DNA from 2 places in the Desulfosporosinus youngiae DSM 17734 genome. Region 2 is predicted to be linked to the other one. Evidence: riboswitches for the same ligand, from Rfam matches in the RefSeq annotation. Region 2 holds a riboswitch; the other holds the start of a gene.
What was found. Region 2 has a riboswitch for molybdenum cofactor ahead of moaA (GTP 3',8-cyclase MoaA). Riboswitches for the same ligand answer to the same signal wherever they lie in the genome.
Positions count from the first base shown of each region.

Region 1: linked by a shared signal. The riboswitch ahead of DESYODRAFT_RS16760 (molybdopterin molybdotransferase MoeA) and the one ahead of moaA (GTP 3',8-cyclase MoaA) in region 2 are both predicted to bind molybdenum cofactor.

Region 1 covers NZ_CM001441.1:3,570,363-3,578,298, forward strand. Annotated here, with positions in the region: gene DESYODRAFT_RS16740 (DNA repair helicase XPB) at 1-428, opposite strand, end outside; gene DESYODRAFT_RS16745 (class I SAM-dependent methyltransferase) at 736-1,338, shown strand; gene DESYODRAFT_RS16750 (choloylglycine hydrolase family protein) at 1,488-2,477, shown strand; gene DESYODRAFT_RS16755 (radical SAM protein) at 2,458-3,462, opposite strand; gene DESYODRAFT_RS16760 (molybdopterin molybdotransferase MoeA) at 3,934-5,229, opposite strand; molybdenum cofactor riboswitch at 5,426-5,560, opposite strand; gene DESYODRAFT_RS16765 (ABC transporter permease subunit) at 6,056-6,856, opposite strand; gene DESYODRAFT_RS16770 (ABC transporter ATP-binding protein) at 6,856-7,740, opposite strand; gene DESYODRAFT_RS16775 (hypothetical protein) at 7,835-7,936, opposite strand, start outside.
Region 2 covers NZ_CM001441.1:610,710-618,645, reverse strand. Annotated here, with positions in the region: gene groES (co-chaperone GroES) at 1-144, opposite strand, end outside; gene DESYODRAFT_RS02960 (NYN domain-containing protein) at 431-1,255, opposite strand; gene DESYODRAFT_RS02955 (MogA/MoaB family molybdenum cofactor biosynthesis protein) at 1,779-2,279, opposite strand; gene DESYODRAFT_RS02950 (MOSC domain-containing protein) at 2,279-2,713, opposite strand; gene moaC (cyclic pyranopterin monophosphate synthase MoaC) at 2,934-3,404, opposite strand; gene moaA (GTP 3',8-cyclase MoaA) at 3,408-4,379, opposite strand; molybdenum cofactor riboswitch at 4,452-4,580, opposite strand; gene fdhD (formate dehydrogenase accessory sulfurtransferase FdhD) at 4,734-5,519, shown strand; gene mobA (molybdenum cofactor guanylyltransferase) at 5,565-6,200, opposite strand; gene DESYODRAFT_RS02925 (glutaredoxin family protein) at 6,175-6,393, opposite strand; gene fdhF (formate dehydrogenase subunit alpha) at 6,612-7,936, opposite strand, start outside.

The DNA of each region.
Region 1 (7,936 bases), 2.7 Mb from region 2:
TCTGGTAAATCGGCGCTCCTGGCAGGTTCATCGAAGGCCAGTAATAGTTTGACCTCTTTATGACGAATGATTTCCAAGAGGATGACCGGATCTTTGGCCGCCAGAAGGAGCTTATCCCCCTCCCGGACCAGCTTTACCAAGCCGTAGCGGCCCATAAGCTGTTGAATTTCCGTACGCACGGAATCAGGCAACGGAAATTTGCTGTAATTCTCCAGCCCGTTTAAGACATCTGCGACGCTAACCCCGCTGGAGGCAGCGTTCCATAAGGATAAAGGAGTAATCCGATACGTGTGGATATACTCCGGGCTTTTTTCCAGTTCGGCAAAGATGGCTAAGGTATCCCGAGCTTCTTCGTAAAGTGGATTATGGACTTCTAAGAGAACGGATCGATCACTTTGAACGATGACAGGATTTGCAGCGGATGGCATGTGTGTCTCCCTTTCCGAATAATTTGCAATAATTATAGCATAAAAAGCCGCACCAAAGGAGAACATCAGACAACAGTCTACCCTTATCGGGGCAGCCATGGACATGAACATCACACTAAGCCCACTACAGCCATGGCTTTTGGTGGTATCATCTAACTTCTTAAATGAAGTTAATGGAAAAAAACGTTTTTTTTAAACTTGAAAGAATATATAATAACGTAAGAAAGTTAAGAACGTTTTCCAGGGGATAGCCGTAAGGGTACACGCTAAAAGAAGACTATTTTTGGATTTGGGAGGTAAAAAGAGGATGATAGAAGAACAATTCAAGAAACTCTATAAAGCAGGCAATACTCCTTGGGATATTGGCAAACCTGATTTTAACCTTATTCAGACTGTAACTGCCATGGCCATAAAACCCTGCAAAGCACTGGAAATCGGCTGTGGAACGGGCAGTAACTCCATATGGCTTGCTCAAAATAGCTTTGATGTTATTGGGGTCGATACTTCGGAGATTGCAACTCAGAAGGCTTCAGAGGAAGCTTTAAACGCCAATCTCAAATGTACCTTTAAGGTGATTAACTTCCGGACACACAAAATTGAAGAAGCACCCTTTGGCTTTGCCTTTGACAGAGGCTGCTTTCATACATTAACTTCGGATGAAGAACGAAAGAACTTTGCAGAAAATGTAGCTGCCCATTTGGAAGAAGACGGCCTGTGGCTAAGTATCATTGGCAACGCTGATGAACAGCGTGATAACCCCGGTCCGCCCCAGCGCACTGCCAGAGATATTGTTAACTCCGTAGAGCCCTGCTTTGAAATTCTCTCTCTTGTTTCAAGCCGGTTTGAATCTAACCGTCCCAACCCGCCAAGAGCATGGGTTTGCCTAATGCGGAAAAGACGTTTTGCCTAAACAATCTGCATCAAGATCTTGCAAAAGCCACCCGTCGCTGGGTGGCTTTTTGCAAGGGCTGTGAAGGCCGGAATTTAACAGTCACCAACAGGATCATTCCGGCGTACAAATAAGGTATACTTACCAAAGAGTAAACGAGGGAAAAGCTAATGTGTACCGCAATGACGCTGAAAACTCAACAGGGTGAGATCTTTCTTGGACGCACCATGGATTTTTCCTATGTACTGAACCCACATCTTTATACGATGCCGCGCAATTACCAGTGGTCCAATGCCCTCGGGACGGTTTGTGTCCGCAATCGCTACAGTTATATAGGGGTTGGACAGACCATTCCTAAAATTACCTTTGCGGACGGCGTCAATGAAATGGGGCTTGCGGCGGCGGCGTTATATTTCTCTGGATATGCCAAGTATAGAGAGCCTGAATGTGGGGCACAGACATCCCAATTTGCAGCCACCGAACTTGTCAACTTTTTGCTCGGTATGTGCGGGTCGGTGGAAGAAGCGGCTTTTGCCCTGCAGTCTGTGCGGATCGTGGGAGTACCTGATGCGGTGACCAATTCCGTCGCTCCGCTGCATTGGATTGTCTGTGATAAAAAAGGACAGTGCCTGACCGTAGAACAGACAAAAAACGGCATGCATTTGCTGGCCAACCATGTCGGGGTTCTGTCCAACAGTCCTACTTTTGAGTGGCATATGGAAAATCTGCGCAATTATATGCGGGCTGCACCGCACCAACCGGAAGGAATAACCTGGGGAGAGCTTGTGCTGACGCCCTTTGGCCAGGGCGGCGGCACAGAGGTGCTTCCAGGCGGTTATACGCCTCCTGCCCGGTTTGTGCGGACTGTTTTTCAGAAAACCCATGTCCCAATTCCTCAAAACCGGCAGGAAGCAGTCGTGACAGGATTTCATATTCTGGAGGGTGTCTCCATTCCCCAGGGAGTTGTCCTGACGTCGCGGGGCACGTACGATTACACCCAGTACACGGTTTTTATGAATACCGCAACCTGCGAATACTTTGTCCGAACCTACGAAAACAGTCAGGTTTTTACCGCTAAGCTTTCCAGGGCTGAAGCCGAAGCCAAGGTTCCTGTGTCCCTCGGAAAGCTGGTGCGCCCGGCTACCTTCGAAAAGCTGTAACCTCCAGATTCATCCCTGCCAACACCCTTTCTATCTGCCTGCGCTTATCCACTACATAAGCGCCTTCACCGATCTCATAAATATCTATATCCGAAGCCCTTGGCGGTGCTTTTCGGGCAATGGATACCCCAAGCAATTGATTGCCACCCCCCGCCAGATACCAAAGAGGTATGTCATCCGTGCTGTTGCCTGCCGCCAGGCAGATCTCCGTATTGGGCAGCAGAATACGCGCCATAGCTGTGATCAAAGCAGTTTCCCAAGGTGAACAGCGGGGTCTGTCCTGATACGGAGTTCCCGGGAAGGGCATAAAGCGGGATAGACGCAGCTGATAGAGATTTCGGAACTGCTTCATAAAAAACAGATGGTCAATTCGGTCTTCATCCGTTTCGCCAAGGCCCAGCAGCATCATTGAGCGGCTGGGTATATCCGCCTCTTCACAGAATTGCAGCAGTTCACGCCACCGCCCCAGACTGTCTCCGGGCTTGGCGGCGGCGAAGACCTCCGGAGCGTTGGATTCCAAAGAGCTGGTAATGCTGTCAATACCCAGTTTCTTTAATTCCAGGATCGTTTCTTTCTGAAAGGAGGGTCCCAGATTGATTTCCAGCTTCAGTCCCGAATGGGCTTTAATCTTCCGCACCAGCTCCAGCAGCTGTTCGTCGTACCCTTCCTTCAGGTCTGTTCCCCCGCTGATATGGAACTGCTGAATCCCCAGGCCTTCAATGCACTCCAGGCCCTTAAGCAAAACATCCGTGGGAAACATAGTTTCCGTATAAAAGGTACAATAGGAACAGCGGGGTTTGACCCGGCAGGGAAAAATTCCCCCTGATCCCGAGGACCACCACAGGGCTTTGCCGGATACCCTGTCCCGGATTTGCGAGGCCAAAGCAAATAATTCATAGGCCTGCTCCGGATTCCGGGCCTTTTCCAAAACAAAAAGAGCTTGCTCCCGGGTTAACTCCTGCTCTCCTGTTAACTTAAAATCCATCTTTTTCCCTCTTTTCCTAAAGAAATCTTAACCTAAAATCCCGCATTTTTTATACCTACAAGAAGAAACGCCTTGGGGAATTCTGACCGGGGAACCACAGATTACACATAAAAAGAACGATAAGAGAAACCACAGATTAACACAGATTTCACAGATTAAGAAGGATTAAGTATAAAAAAATGGCGAAGATGCGAGTCAATGAAAGCGATAATTATTAATTATCTCAAAGCTACAGGATCAAATCGGCCTTTTATCAGCTTTGGCGAATATCAATTGCGTTACAAGCAATTTGTAGTTTAGAGCCAAAATATATTTATTCTGTGTTAATCTGTGTAATCTGTGGTTAATTAACTGAGTACCTGATTAGTCACAAAAATAATGATTTACAATTCAATTTGGGTATAATTTTTCACGGGTATCAAGGATCTTAATATTTCCGCCGGCTTCCCGGTCACGCCCGGAAAGAAGCCTTTAATCGGATTGGCGGCTGCGCCGGCGGACCGTCTTCTCCCCCCAGAGCAATTGCACCGTGGCCGGCTCCCCTTTTTTCATCAGGCGGTCTTCCGCCTCCTCTATCAGAATCCCCGTGGCATTGACAAAACAATCTACCGTGTCCCCCATCCGAACAGGGACAATCTCATAGCCCTCCTCCGTCCAGCTGAGAGCTACATGAGGATGATAACCGGAACGGACTCCGCTCTGGTAATCTGTGTGCAAGCGGGCTTTGATCTCCGGCCGCTCATAGCAGGGGCAGTGAAGAAAGCGTTCCATAATCGCCGGCAGGTATTGCTCGGACTGAGTCAGGGCCGCATGAGGAGGTGCCGGAATCCCCACTACGCATTTTTCCTGGATTTCCCCCAGCAGCATGGCTTTCCCGCCAGGTCCAAAGCCCATGCCCTGAGCCAGAATTCTGCCCAGCTTCTCAACGGCCTGGGCGGTATAGTCCCCATACTTGGCTCCGCTGCGGCCCAAGCCGCCGATCAAAATCAGAAAATCACAGTGGGGAAGGGCCCGGAGAATCGCCTGACAGATCAGCTCTTCGCTATCCCCTGCCACCGGTTCTGTCCAGGCTTCCCCGCCGCATTCCCGGAGAATCCCTTCCACGAGAATGCTGTCCGCTTCCACTACCTGTCCCGGACCCGGCCGACAGCCGGGCCCCACCAAGTCGCCGCCCACGGGAATCACGGCAGCTTTGGGTTTTTTCCAGACCGGCACCCTCTCCACTCCGGCAAAACGCAGGATAGCCAGATTAGCCGGGGTCAGGCGGTAATTGGCGGGGACAACCCGCTCTCCCTCCCGGATACTGGCCCCGGCCCGTCCTATACCTTGTCCCTGGTAGGGCAAGGCCCTGATTTCCGCTCTGCCGTCAGCCAAATGGCTGACCTGTTCCAGGGGAATCACGGTGTCAAAGGGCTCTTCCAGCACCGACCCCATAACCCGAAGGCGAAATTGATTTTCCGACAGCACCCGGCAGCCGCCGGCAAGCAGCTCTTTAACCTCTTCCCAATTCACCATGATTCCATCATGCTGGGCGGTATCAGCAGGAGGTACAGAGAAGGCCGCATAGGTTGGTTCCGCCGTCACCCGACCCAAAGCCTGACTCAGCGGCACAAACTCCTTGGCCAGATCAAACCTGACCCGTTCAAAGAGAATGGTCAGAGCCTCATCCCGGGAAAGGGGGGCTTTCTGCTGCCGGTGACAGCGTGTAGCACAGCCGGTACAGGTTGCGGAGGAACAGATAATTTTGTCTTGCTGATGGTTTTCCATAATTCCTCTCCTTTTAGCAAATAGTCTCTTACTTTTATCCGGCTTTCCCGCACTGTCTGGGCAATCCCATCCGACAGTCCGGGAGCGCCCAGGGAACTCACCTGCTCTTGTTCAGGCAGGATACGCAATAGAAAAACCGGCTGGATCAGGAACTAAACCAGCCGGTTAAAGAGCATGCTTTTTAAAAACAGATTTCTCTGTTTTTAAGCATCATCCTTCTCACAAGTGAAGGCCAGACTGTTTCCTGTCTAACCCCGTAAACCCTCCGGTTTAGGCTTAGTATTCATGGGAAGCTTCCTTTAGAATAAAAAGCTCGGATTCAATATTTAATTATTAAGACTTCCTTCCGCGTATCTCCAAACAGTAAGACTTTGCTCTCCTAAGGTTTATCTTGATTGACTACACTACATAACATAACATAAACTAATAAAAATATAAATAGCGTGATTTTTGTTTTATGTTATATTACCACATGAATCCTAAAGTCGCCTCGGGCGAGGGACTGCCCCGCCAGAAAAAATATCCTCCTTGCGTTTAATCCGCGCAGAAGGATATTTTCATGCTATTTGATGGTCACACTCATCTCTTTAAATGTTCACTGTACATTCGCACCAGATTAATCAGGTTATCTTCAACAGGCCTTGCTTCCAACTATATTATAACTCTGTCCCTCCTATATTTGGTCAGGAATTTAAATAGTATTTTCCGAAATTCGTCACTAGTGACGAATTTGACTCATAGTTGACTTATTTAAGATGTCTATAAAATGCTGTATAGGACATGTTCCTTGCATTCTGTTAAAAAACCGTAATTGCTTAAGGTCGGCTCAGATATGTAAATCCTTTTTGGAAAAAATAACGATCGCTGCGGTAAACAACACAACCGCCCCGGCAAACAACACGATCATCCCCGCAATCGCCCCGGCTTCTCCCGCGATTATCCCATTAGTGTCAAATAACGTGAAGAAGGTGGCGTACTTTATATTTTCAAGTTTTTCGTTAAAATTTGATAGCATCTGCAAGATATAGGCCAGCGCCGGAATTCCCGCGCCCAAGCCCACAGCGTATCGGTTGTCGCTGAAAATACAGGAACACAGGAAGCATATCCCGCCGATGAACAACTGCAAACTTAAAAGACCGGCGTTGAGCGCCAGCAGCTTCCCGATTTCAAGCTCTCCCGGGAAGGATGCCTCACAGATGATAATTTCCAGCACCGTGACAAACAGGACAAGGGCAAAAATTCCGGTCGCGATTACTTTCATCTGCGTAAATACGACCGTCCGGCGTTTTACCGGCGCGGCCAGAAGATAGGTCATGGAGCCCCTGTCCACATGGCGGGCGATTAGCCTGTTGGCGCAAAGTATGGAAAAAACCATAGGAAATATCAACAAAATAAAACCGTACAAATACGAGGACATAAATCCGATCATGGTGGCGGCACCCGCCGTCATGCCGACCGCAGCCATAATTTCCGGCATTGCTTTGGCATAATCATCCAAGAGGCTCATCATTTCCGGGTCAAACATTGAAATGATTATGGAAACATACATGGTTAACACAGCCGCAAAGATCAGCAGCATTTTCCAGCTGCCTTTCATCCCATATTTGTATAATGTAAAATTCAACATTATTGGACACCTCCGTAATACTGCATAAAGATTTCCTCAAGGCTCTGACTGGAAGCGGACAGGTTGACGACGGGATAACGGTTCAATACCGCAATAAATTCGCGGATATTGTGCTGCACCGTGACGGCGGCGCGGTGATGGGTCAACAGCTCGGTTGTGAGATTTTCCGCACAAAACTCCTCCGCAGCTTTAGCGTTTGCAAAGGTTACAATATATTTTTTGACCTGCGCCGCTTTCAGTGTCTCCACGCTGTCCACGGCGGCCAAACGACCGTCTTTGATGATCGATACCCGGTGGCAGGTACGTTCTACTTCCTCAAACATATGCGAGGACATGAGGATGGTTTTGCCCTTCGCCTTCTCCTCCAGGATCAGTTCTATGAATCGGTTTTGCATGAGCGGATCAAGGCCGCTGGTCGGTTCGTCGAGAATCAGGACCTCCGGGTCGTGCATAAAAGCGGCGACAATGCCCACTTTCTGCTTCATCCCTTTACTCATTTTTTTGAGCTTGCCGCGCGCGTCAAGCTCAAAACGGTCGAGCAGTTCTTTTATGCGATCGCTCTTCTTCAACCCCCGGTATTTTTCGGTAAATCGCAAAAAATCCGTACCGCTCATATCTTCAAAAAAATTGATCTCCCCAGGAATATAGCCAAGATTTTTCTGAATGGCCGCACTGTCATGCCAACAGTCCAAACCGTTAATGGCGCAGCTTCCTTTTTCCGGCTGCAAAAATCCCATCAGATGCCGGATTGTTGAGGTTTTTCCGGCTCCGTTGGGACCGAGAAAGCCGAACACCTCGCCTTTTTCCACAGAGAAAGAGAGGTCGAACACACCTCGCCCGTTCCCATAGTCTCTTGTCAGGTTTTTGATTTCAATTATGCCCATTGCCCATCTTCCTCCTTGTGAAATGCGCTTTTCAACAGTTTAAACTGAGCCATTTTCATAGCCCTTGGCACCTATATGTTGATGCCGTCGGCATTCAGATTTCAGTAGACCGTGCCGTCGCCGGAGGTCGGAGCGGAACCGGCCGATTTTCTTTTTCCGTACTTGTGTCCCTATCCTTTATAGTTATTCCACATTT
Region 2 (7,936 bases):
CACTTTTCCAGGACCTGCGGCGACGATTTCACCTTCTTGTGGTTTTTCTTTTGCGGTATCCGGCATAATAATACCGCTCTTTGTTTTTTCTTCCATCGGGAGTGGTTTGATGATTACCCGATCAGCGAGAGGTTTAATGTTCATGAAGAAAAGTCCCTCCTATTGTTTATGTTTTTATTTAATATTGTTAGCACTCGACTCTATTGAGTGCTAACAATATATCTATAATATATTGCAAGGGGCTGCAGGAAAGCAACCCCCCTAATTAAGCGAAATCCGGGGTTTATTCATCATTTACTTTTTAAATCTTTAATTTTCTCCCAATTTCATGCGCTCTTTAATTTAAAAACTCTATACCCCTCTCCCCATGCGCATCTCCCTATTGTCTACCCACTATAATTGCCAGATTATGATCCCTCTATTCATGATTTTAGTCCAAAATTAATTTAATTTGCCGCTGTAATACTTCTTCATAAAGGCTTCCTAAAGCATCTTGAACCTTAGTATTCTTTAGATTAAGAAGGTATATTTTAGTCTTGCCAATCTTCAGATTTGGATCGGGATGCTCCTTTTCAGTAAGAATATTTTCTTTTAACAAGTAGCGAATAAACTCTTTTACTTGTAAGATCGAACGCCCTAGAAATTCTGTTAATGTGGCTCTGGCTTTTGTTGATGCAACATAAGGCAATCGAATTTGGAGTGTTCCGAGAATCTGAATTCCTCGTTCCAAATCATGCTCTGGATAATACTCTATCTCATGTTTTTGATTGAGGATCCACTGTAAAAGATTGTCTTCCTCACAAAAAGGCTGCAAAGTATGATGAACACTTCCTGCGACCCCGATCACTTTAACAACCTTCCCCCAGGCTCGTATTTTTCTTAATAAGGAAAGAAAATCTCCATCCCCTGTCAGCAATAAAAACATATCAAATGTGGATGCTCTTGTCAGCAATATCTCTTGGGCCTCAAGCATTAACTCCAGATCGGCAGCATTGCGGCGAAGTTGCGTACTAGCATAATTGTTTTTTCCAAATACATGACGAGTAAAAACATTCGTGCTTTCAAACGTCGTTTGCGTTCGCCAAAACTCTTCCCGGTCAAAATTGGCGTAGAGATAGATGGCTAATAATTCTACATTAGTGCGCTCGGCATATTGATGCAAAAATGTTACCAATTGTTTCGGCGTCAATTCACAACTGCGCTCTAATAAACTGGCCCAAATATTTTCATAATCGACAAATGCTATGGCTTTCAAATTATTCACCTCACAAGCCACTAATCTACCATATTCTACGTGTCATTTTGGACAAACGTGACAAGCTTCAGCTCTTAACTTATTGATTAAGCAGCAATTTTGAACATAATTATTACAACCTGCAGGAGAATCGGCATAACCAACTATTAGAAGTTTACCTTATAATGACATGATGTTTGGAAAAAGAGTTTTATAAAGCACATAATCCTTCCTGAGCATCCTGTGTGCAAAATGCTCTTTTGCGAGGCACGTTAAATTTTAGTGCTTGAACCATCCCATCTAAGGACTTTCATACATTAAATTCCGAAAGATAAGCTGGGCTAATTGGCCAAGTTTTGACCAGGTAAAAGATTAACGACTTTTACTTGATATTATTTATGAAGAAACAGGGGGACAGGTGCGTTGTTTTAGTTTTAAAACAACGCACCTGTCCCCCTGTTTCCAAAGAACTGTTAATCTCGTTTAAATTAAAAACTATTAATAGTTAAATTAGGATTAAAAAGTTTTGATGTATTTCATCCCATTACTGCTGAATTGTTGACCCACATTCACTTGCTTCTCCTTTGAGAATCTGAATTCCATGGGGAATTGCAGGCGCAATCGCTGCGAAGCATTCGCGAACTGCTTTAACACTGCCTGGCATATTAATAATCAGGGTTCGCTTTCTAAGAACTGCAATTGCTCTGCTTAACATTGCCTTTGGAGTCACTTTAAGACTCTCCATCCGCATGACTTCGGCAATACCCGGGACCATTCGATCTGCGACAGCCAGAGTCGCCTCTGGTGTGACATCCCGCATTGAAAACCCCGTACCCCCGGTCGTTAAGATCAAATCCAGGCCAAGTTCATCTGCCCAATGGCGCATGGTTTTCTCCAGCAACACCTGGTCATCAGGAAGCACTACATACTCCACAACCTCTCCATCGATTTCCTGAACAAGCTTAGCAAGGGCAGGTCCGGAAAGGTCTTCCCTTTCCCCACGTGACCCCTTGTCACTAGCCGTTATAACTCCCACGCGAAGCATCAATTGATCACCTCAATGCTATCTCCGACTCGAACAACTCCGCCCTCCAATAACCGAATAAAAATTCCTTCTTTCGGCATCACACAATCTCCAGCTTGATGGTAGATGGCGCATTTTGTGTGGCATTCCTTACCAATTTGTGTTACCTCTCCAATGCTTGTATCTCCAATTTTTATTTTTGTTCCAATCGGCAGAGTAAATAATTCAATACCTTCTGTTGTTAAATTCTCTGCGAAATCCCCTGGGCCTACCTTCAACCCTTTATCTTGCATGGACTTAATACTCTCCATCGCCAGTAAACTGACCATCCGGTGCCAGTCTCCGCCATGAGCATCGCCTTCAAGCCCAAAGCCCACTTTTAAGATGCCTTCACCCACATTCTTTTTGCGCATCCCTTTTCGTTCACTTGTACAAACAGCTACTATTTTTCCCATAATAATATGCCTCTCCTTCATGCTCAATTATTAGTCCATACGGCAGTTAGTCAAACTTATGCAAGACTTAGTGCCACTTACTTTCTGCTTATAATGTTTAGTGGCAGTTAGTCTCGTATATAGGAGACTACATTTCTGAAGCCCCGCTTCAGAAATGTCTAGTCGAACTTATGCAGGGACTTACTGCCACTTACTTTCCGCCTAAAATGTTTAGTGGCAGTTAGTCCCGTACAAAATGCCCGCTTTTTCCCCCCAGCTTTTCTGCCAGAAAAATTCCCTGGATCGTCATCGTCTTATCGATTGCTTTGCACATGTCATAAATGGTCAAGGCAGCAATACTAACTGCTGTTAATGCTTCCATTTCCACACCGGTTTTTCCGTGGACTTTCACGCTAGCTTCGATATCTATCTCACCAGGTTCCACCAGTTTAAAACTTAATTTAGCACCGGTAATCGCTAAGGGATGGCACATTGGAATCAGTTGTGAGGTCTGCTTTGCCGCCATAATCCCCGCAACTTGGGCCACTGCTAAGACGTCTCCTTTAGCAATCTGCCCTGAGCGAATTCTTTCCAGGGTTTCTGGTTTCATCAGTATCTTACCTTGGGCAACAGCAACCCTAGCAGTTTCTGCCTTGTCACTGACATCCACCATCCGTGCGCGTCCTTCTTCATCAAAATGTGTTAATTCCATTGCTTACCCTCCGATCTGAGACATTACACGTGTATCTTGCCAAGCTTCATTGTTCATATGATGTTCTGCTGGTTTATGCCAAACCGCCTGTGCAAATACCTTCAGAATATCCTGATCCGAACTGCCCGAACGCAGGACCTCTCTTAAATCAACTTCATGTTTACTATGCAAACACGGTCTTAATTTACCGTCTGCCGTCAAACGCACACGATTGCACGTGCTGCAAAAATGACGACTCAGGGCGCTGATAAAGCCGATACTTCCTTTATAACCGCTTGGCTGAAAATATTCAGCAGGGCCTCCGCCGGCAATCACTTTAGTTGGAGCATCTTCATTGAGCCCTAGTAGTTCTTTCATTTCTTTAATTGAGACAAAATCACTCCGATGCTCCGAGCTGACACCAATCGGCATGAGTTCAATAAATCGAACATGAAGCGGATATTGTTTAGCCAGCTTTAGAAAGCTGGGCAGTTCTTCCGTATTAAATCCGCGCACAACGACAACATTAACTTTGACCGGATTAAGGCCGGCCTCCAGCGAACGAAAGATTCCCTGAATCACTTTTGAGACATCCCCTCCGCGAGTATTCTCAAAAAAGCGGGTTTTATCCATCGTATCCAAGCTAATATTAACTCGGTGAACTCCTGCAGCCTTTAAATCAAAAGCCATTTCCGGAAGTAATAATCCGTTCGTTGTGAGCATGAGATCTTCAACTCCAGGAAGTTGAGCCCCCTCGCGCAGGAATTCCAAAATGTCCTTGCGCACAAGAGGTTCTCCGCCTGTAATACGAAATCTCCGAAAACCTAATTGCGTGCTTATCCTCATCAATCTAAGTATTTCTTCGAAAGTAAGAATCAAATCATGCGGCATCCATTGTATCCCTTCTTCAGGCATACAATATTTGCAACGCAGATTACAACGATCCGTCACTGAAATTCTGAGATAATCAATTCGCCTAAGAAATTGATCTTGCATTATGTCTCCTCTTTCTGGATTAGATTTTAAAACAAAAAACCCCACGGTCTGTAAACAACCGGGGGAATATAATCCACCTGTCAACAGACTCCTTTCCAGCAGGAGATATCACAGTTTCCCATAATACCCGAGTGCCTAAGACACTAGTCTGGTCACCATAGCATTGCTTTAGGCAATCCAGCTTCGGAGCGAAACGATTCAATTTAACCTTCACTTTAACCTTTAAGAAATAATTCGTGATAAAGTCGAAAATTCCTTTTATTAATATATTACATTTTGTCTTTTTAATAGAAACTGATTCAGATTCTTGAAAAATTAGTGTACACTATAAAAAAAAGGTCCAAGGAGGTTAAAATGCCAAACGAAACGGTTACCCTTTCCATTCTTAAAGCCGATGGAGCATTAATAGAAGGAAGAGAAGATACAGTTGTCCGAGAGGTTCCATTAACTATTCACTATAATCGAGATGAGATCGCCACCCTATTGTGTTCACCTTCCCAGACTGTGGAACTTACTCTTGGGTTTTTATTCAACGAAGGGTTCATCCGGGTTCCTGAGGACGTGTACGAAATTCGCCAAGATTCTTCAGACCACATGGTTTGGGTTGAGGGTAAACCTTGTGTTTTACAGAAAGAACTTATGAGCAAACGATTTGTATCTGCCTGCTGCGGTAAAAGCAGAGCTTCGTTTTGTTTTGCCAATGATGCACTTATGGTTAAACCTCTTGTCTCAACTTATAGCATCCCACTTCAGGAAGCTTATAATTATGCTAAATTTTTACAATCCTATCTTCCTCTCTTTCAGGAGACGGGTGGGGTACACAGCGGCGGAGTTGGCAATAAAGGCGATATACTCCTAACCAGCTATGATATTGGCAGGCACAATGTCTTTGATAAGCTCAGCGGTGAAGCCTTTCGCACTAAGTTGAGCCTTGAAAACCATGTTATCTTCTTTAGCGGCAGAGTTTCCTCCGAAATCCTGCTTAAGGTTGCCAAAATGAATGTTCCCATCCTCATTGCCCGTGGCGCGCCGACAGATATGGCCCTTTCTCAAGCAACTGCTTTGAACATTACGATTGTGGGGTTTGCAAGGGAACAACGCTTAAATATTTACACCTGCCCGGAACGAATTATTTTCTGAACATTAAAAATAAGATTTTAGCTCAGTTTTCGAAGAGTAGATTTATCATTTATGGATAGCTGCCCAGTCTTCGGGTGTATTCACGTTGCAAAAGACGTTTATCGAATCCGAAACCCCCTCCAGTTCCTGTTCTTCCACATACTTCACGGAACAGGCAGGATAGAGATCTATGATCTTGAGGCACCCTGCCTCAAGATTCTTTTTTATTATGGGAAGGCAACAGCGATGATAATAGGCGTGTAACGGATGGAGGCCTGACTTAAGCTTTGGAACGACAACATCATAGTCTGAAATCCATTTTGCCAAGCTGCGGATAATGTCTGCTTTTAAAAATGGCATATCACAGGCGACAAAAAAAACCTCATCATATGCGGCCGCTGTTAAACCCTGATATAGCCCTTCCAGCGGGCCTCGGCCGAGAACTTCATCCTGAATAATAGGTACCCCAAAGTGGGCAAAACGTTCTGGAGTGTTGCTGCTAATGATTACTTCCGAAAATACGTTTCGCAAAACCTCTAAACTCCGTTCTGCCAGAGACCTTCCGTCTATTTCGAGAAAAGCCTTTTCTTTTTTCATACGCGAGCTTTTTCCGCCTGCTAATAAAACTCCAGTCGCCTTCAATTTCGGAAGTTGTTTTTCGAAGTCTCGTAGTAGTTTAGTAATTTCTGAAGACCTCCTCATATTCAGTAGACGAAAAGCGGGTTAGAATCCGTTTCCCTACAATGGTTACCGGAACTCCGATGGCATCAGTTACTTTTCTTAATTCTTTGAAATTCTTAGGAATGAAAATATTTTTCTCTGTAAACATAATCCCTCTCCCCGAAAGGAATCGCTTAGCGCGTGCGCAGTAAGGGCAAAGAGGTAGAGTATACATAATTACTTCTTGATTCACAATTTTTCACTCCTCAACTCGTTTGAAGTTGATAGTTCTATCTTCAATGTACCATATTTATTCTTCTATGTCACGGCGAGGACTGGATGATCGCGTGTAACGGGAACAGTCCTTTGGACACACCGTTAAGTGTGCCAAAAGGACCGTCTCTACCCAGCAGAAAAAGGGACCCTTTTAAAGGGTCCCTTCGATCTTTAGTCTCAACTGATCTTTGAGATCTTCACGCCGCAAACTTTATACTCATAGGTTTTAGTGACTTTATCATACGCCCCATTGGTTAAGACATTGGTGGGGGAATCAAAGTAGTGGAGGGTCATGAAGACCACGCCTTCAGGCACTCGATTTGTAACCTTGATTTTAGTTTTCAGTTCACCCCGACGGGATGCCACCTTGACTTGTTCACCGTCTTCGATTCCAAGCCGTTCAGCATCTGACGGATTGACCTCTGCCAATTCTTCAGGAGAATGTTCTTCCAAAGATGGCGAGTGTTGTGTGAAGACATTATAATGAGAAAGTTTACGCCCGGTACTGAGTAAGAGCGGATACTCCTCATCCGGTAATTCAGCAGGCAGTTGATTCTCGATCGCCACAAACTGTCCTTTGCCCCGAGTGAACTTGCCTTCGTGCAAGAACTTGGTGCCTGGGTGTTCTGCATGAGGTACCGGCCATTGCAACCCTTGGGTCCCTAGTCGCTCATGGGTGATCCCAGCAAAAGAAGGAGCAAGGCTGGCGACTTCCTGCATAACTTCAGCGGAAGATTTATATTCGAAAGGATATCCCATACGAGTAGCTAGTTCACAAATAATCTGTCCATCTGTCTTAGCATTACCGATAGGCTTAATGGCTTGATTCACCATTTGCACCCGACGCTCAGTATTCGTGAATGTACCTGTTTTCTCGGCAAAACTGGCCCCAGGTAAGACAACGTCTGCTAACTTAGCGGTTTCGGACAAGAAGATTTCTTGGACTATGAGGAAATCAAGGGACTGCAGGCCTTTGCGTACATGATTGGCATCCGCATCCGTAATCACCGGATCTTCACCTAAAACATACAAAGCCCGCAAATTTTTACTAACCGCCGCTTCGAACATGTCTGGGATCATAAAGCCCGGATTGGGGTCTAGCGGTACTCCCCAAGCCGCCTCGAATTTCGCTTGTACTTCCGGATTCGCAACCTGTTGGTAACCAGGGTAAACATTAGGCAGTGCACCCATATCGCAAGCACCCTGAACATTATTTTGCCCGCGCATTGGGTTAACCCCTGTGCTTTCTCTGCCGATATTGCCTGTAAGCATTGCCAGGTTTGCTAAACTCATGACATTATCCGTACCATAGGTGTGCTCAGTAATTCCCAAGGTATAGAAGATCTGGGCCTTTTCCGCAGTAGCATAGATTTTAGCGGCTTCTTCCAATTTCTCAACCGGAACTCCCGTTACCTTACTCACTACCTCAGGAGTATAGGCTTTAACAGCTTCACGCAGTTTTTCGAAACCTTCCGTACGTTCTTCAATAAACGCTTTGTCTT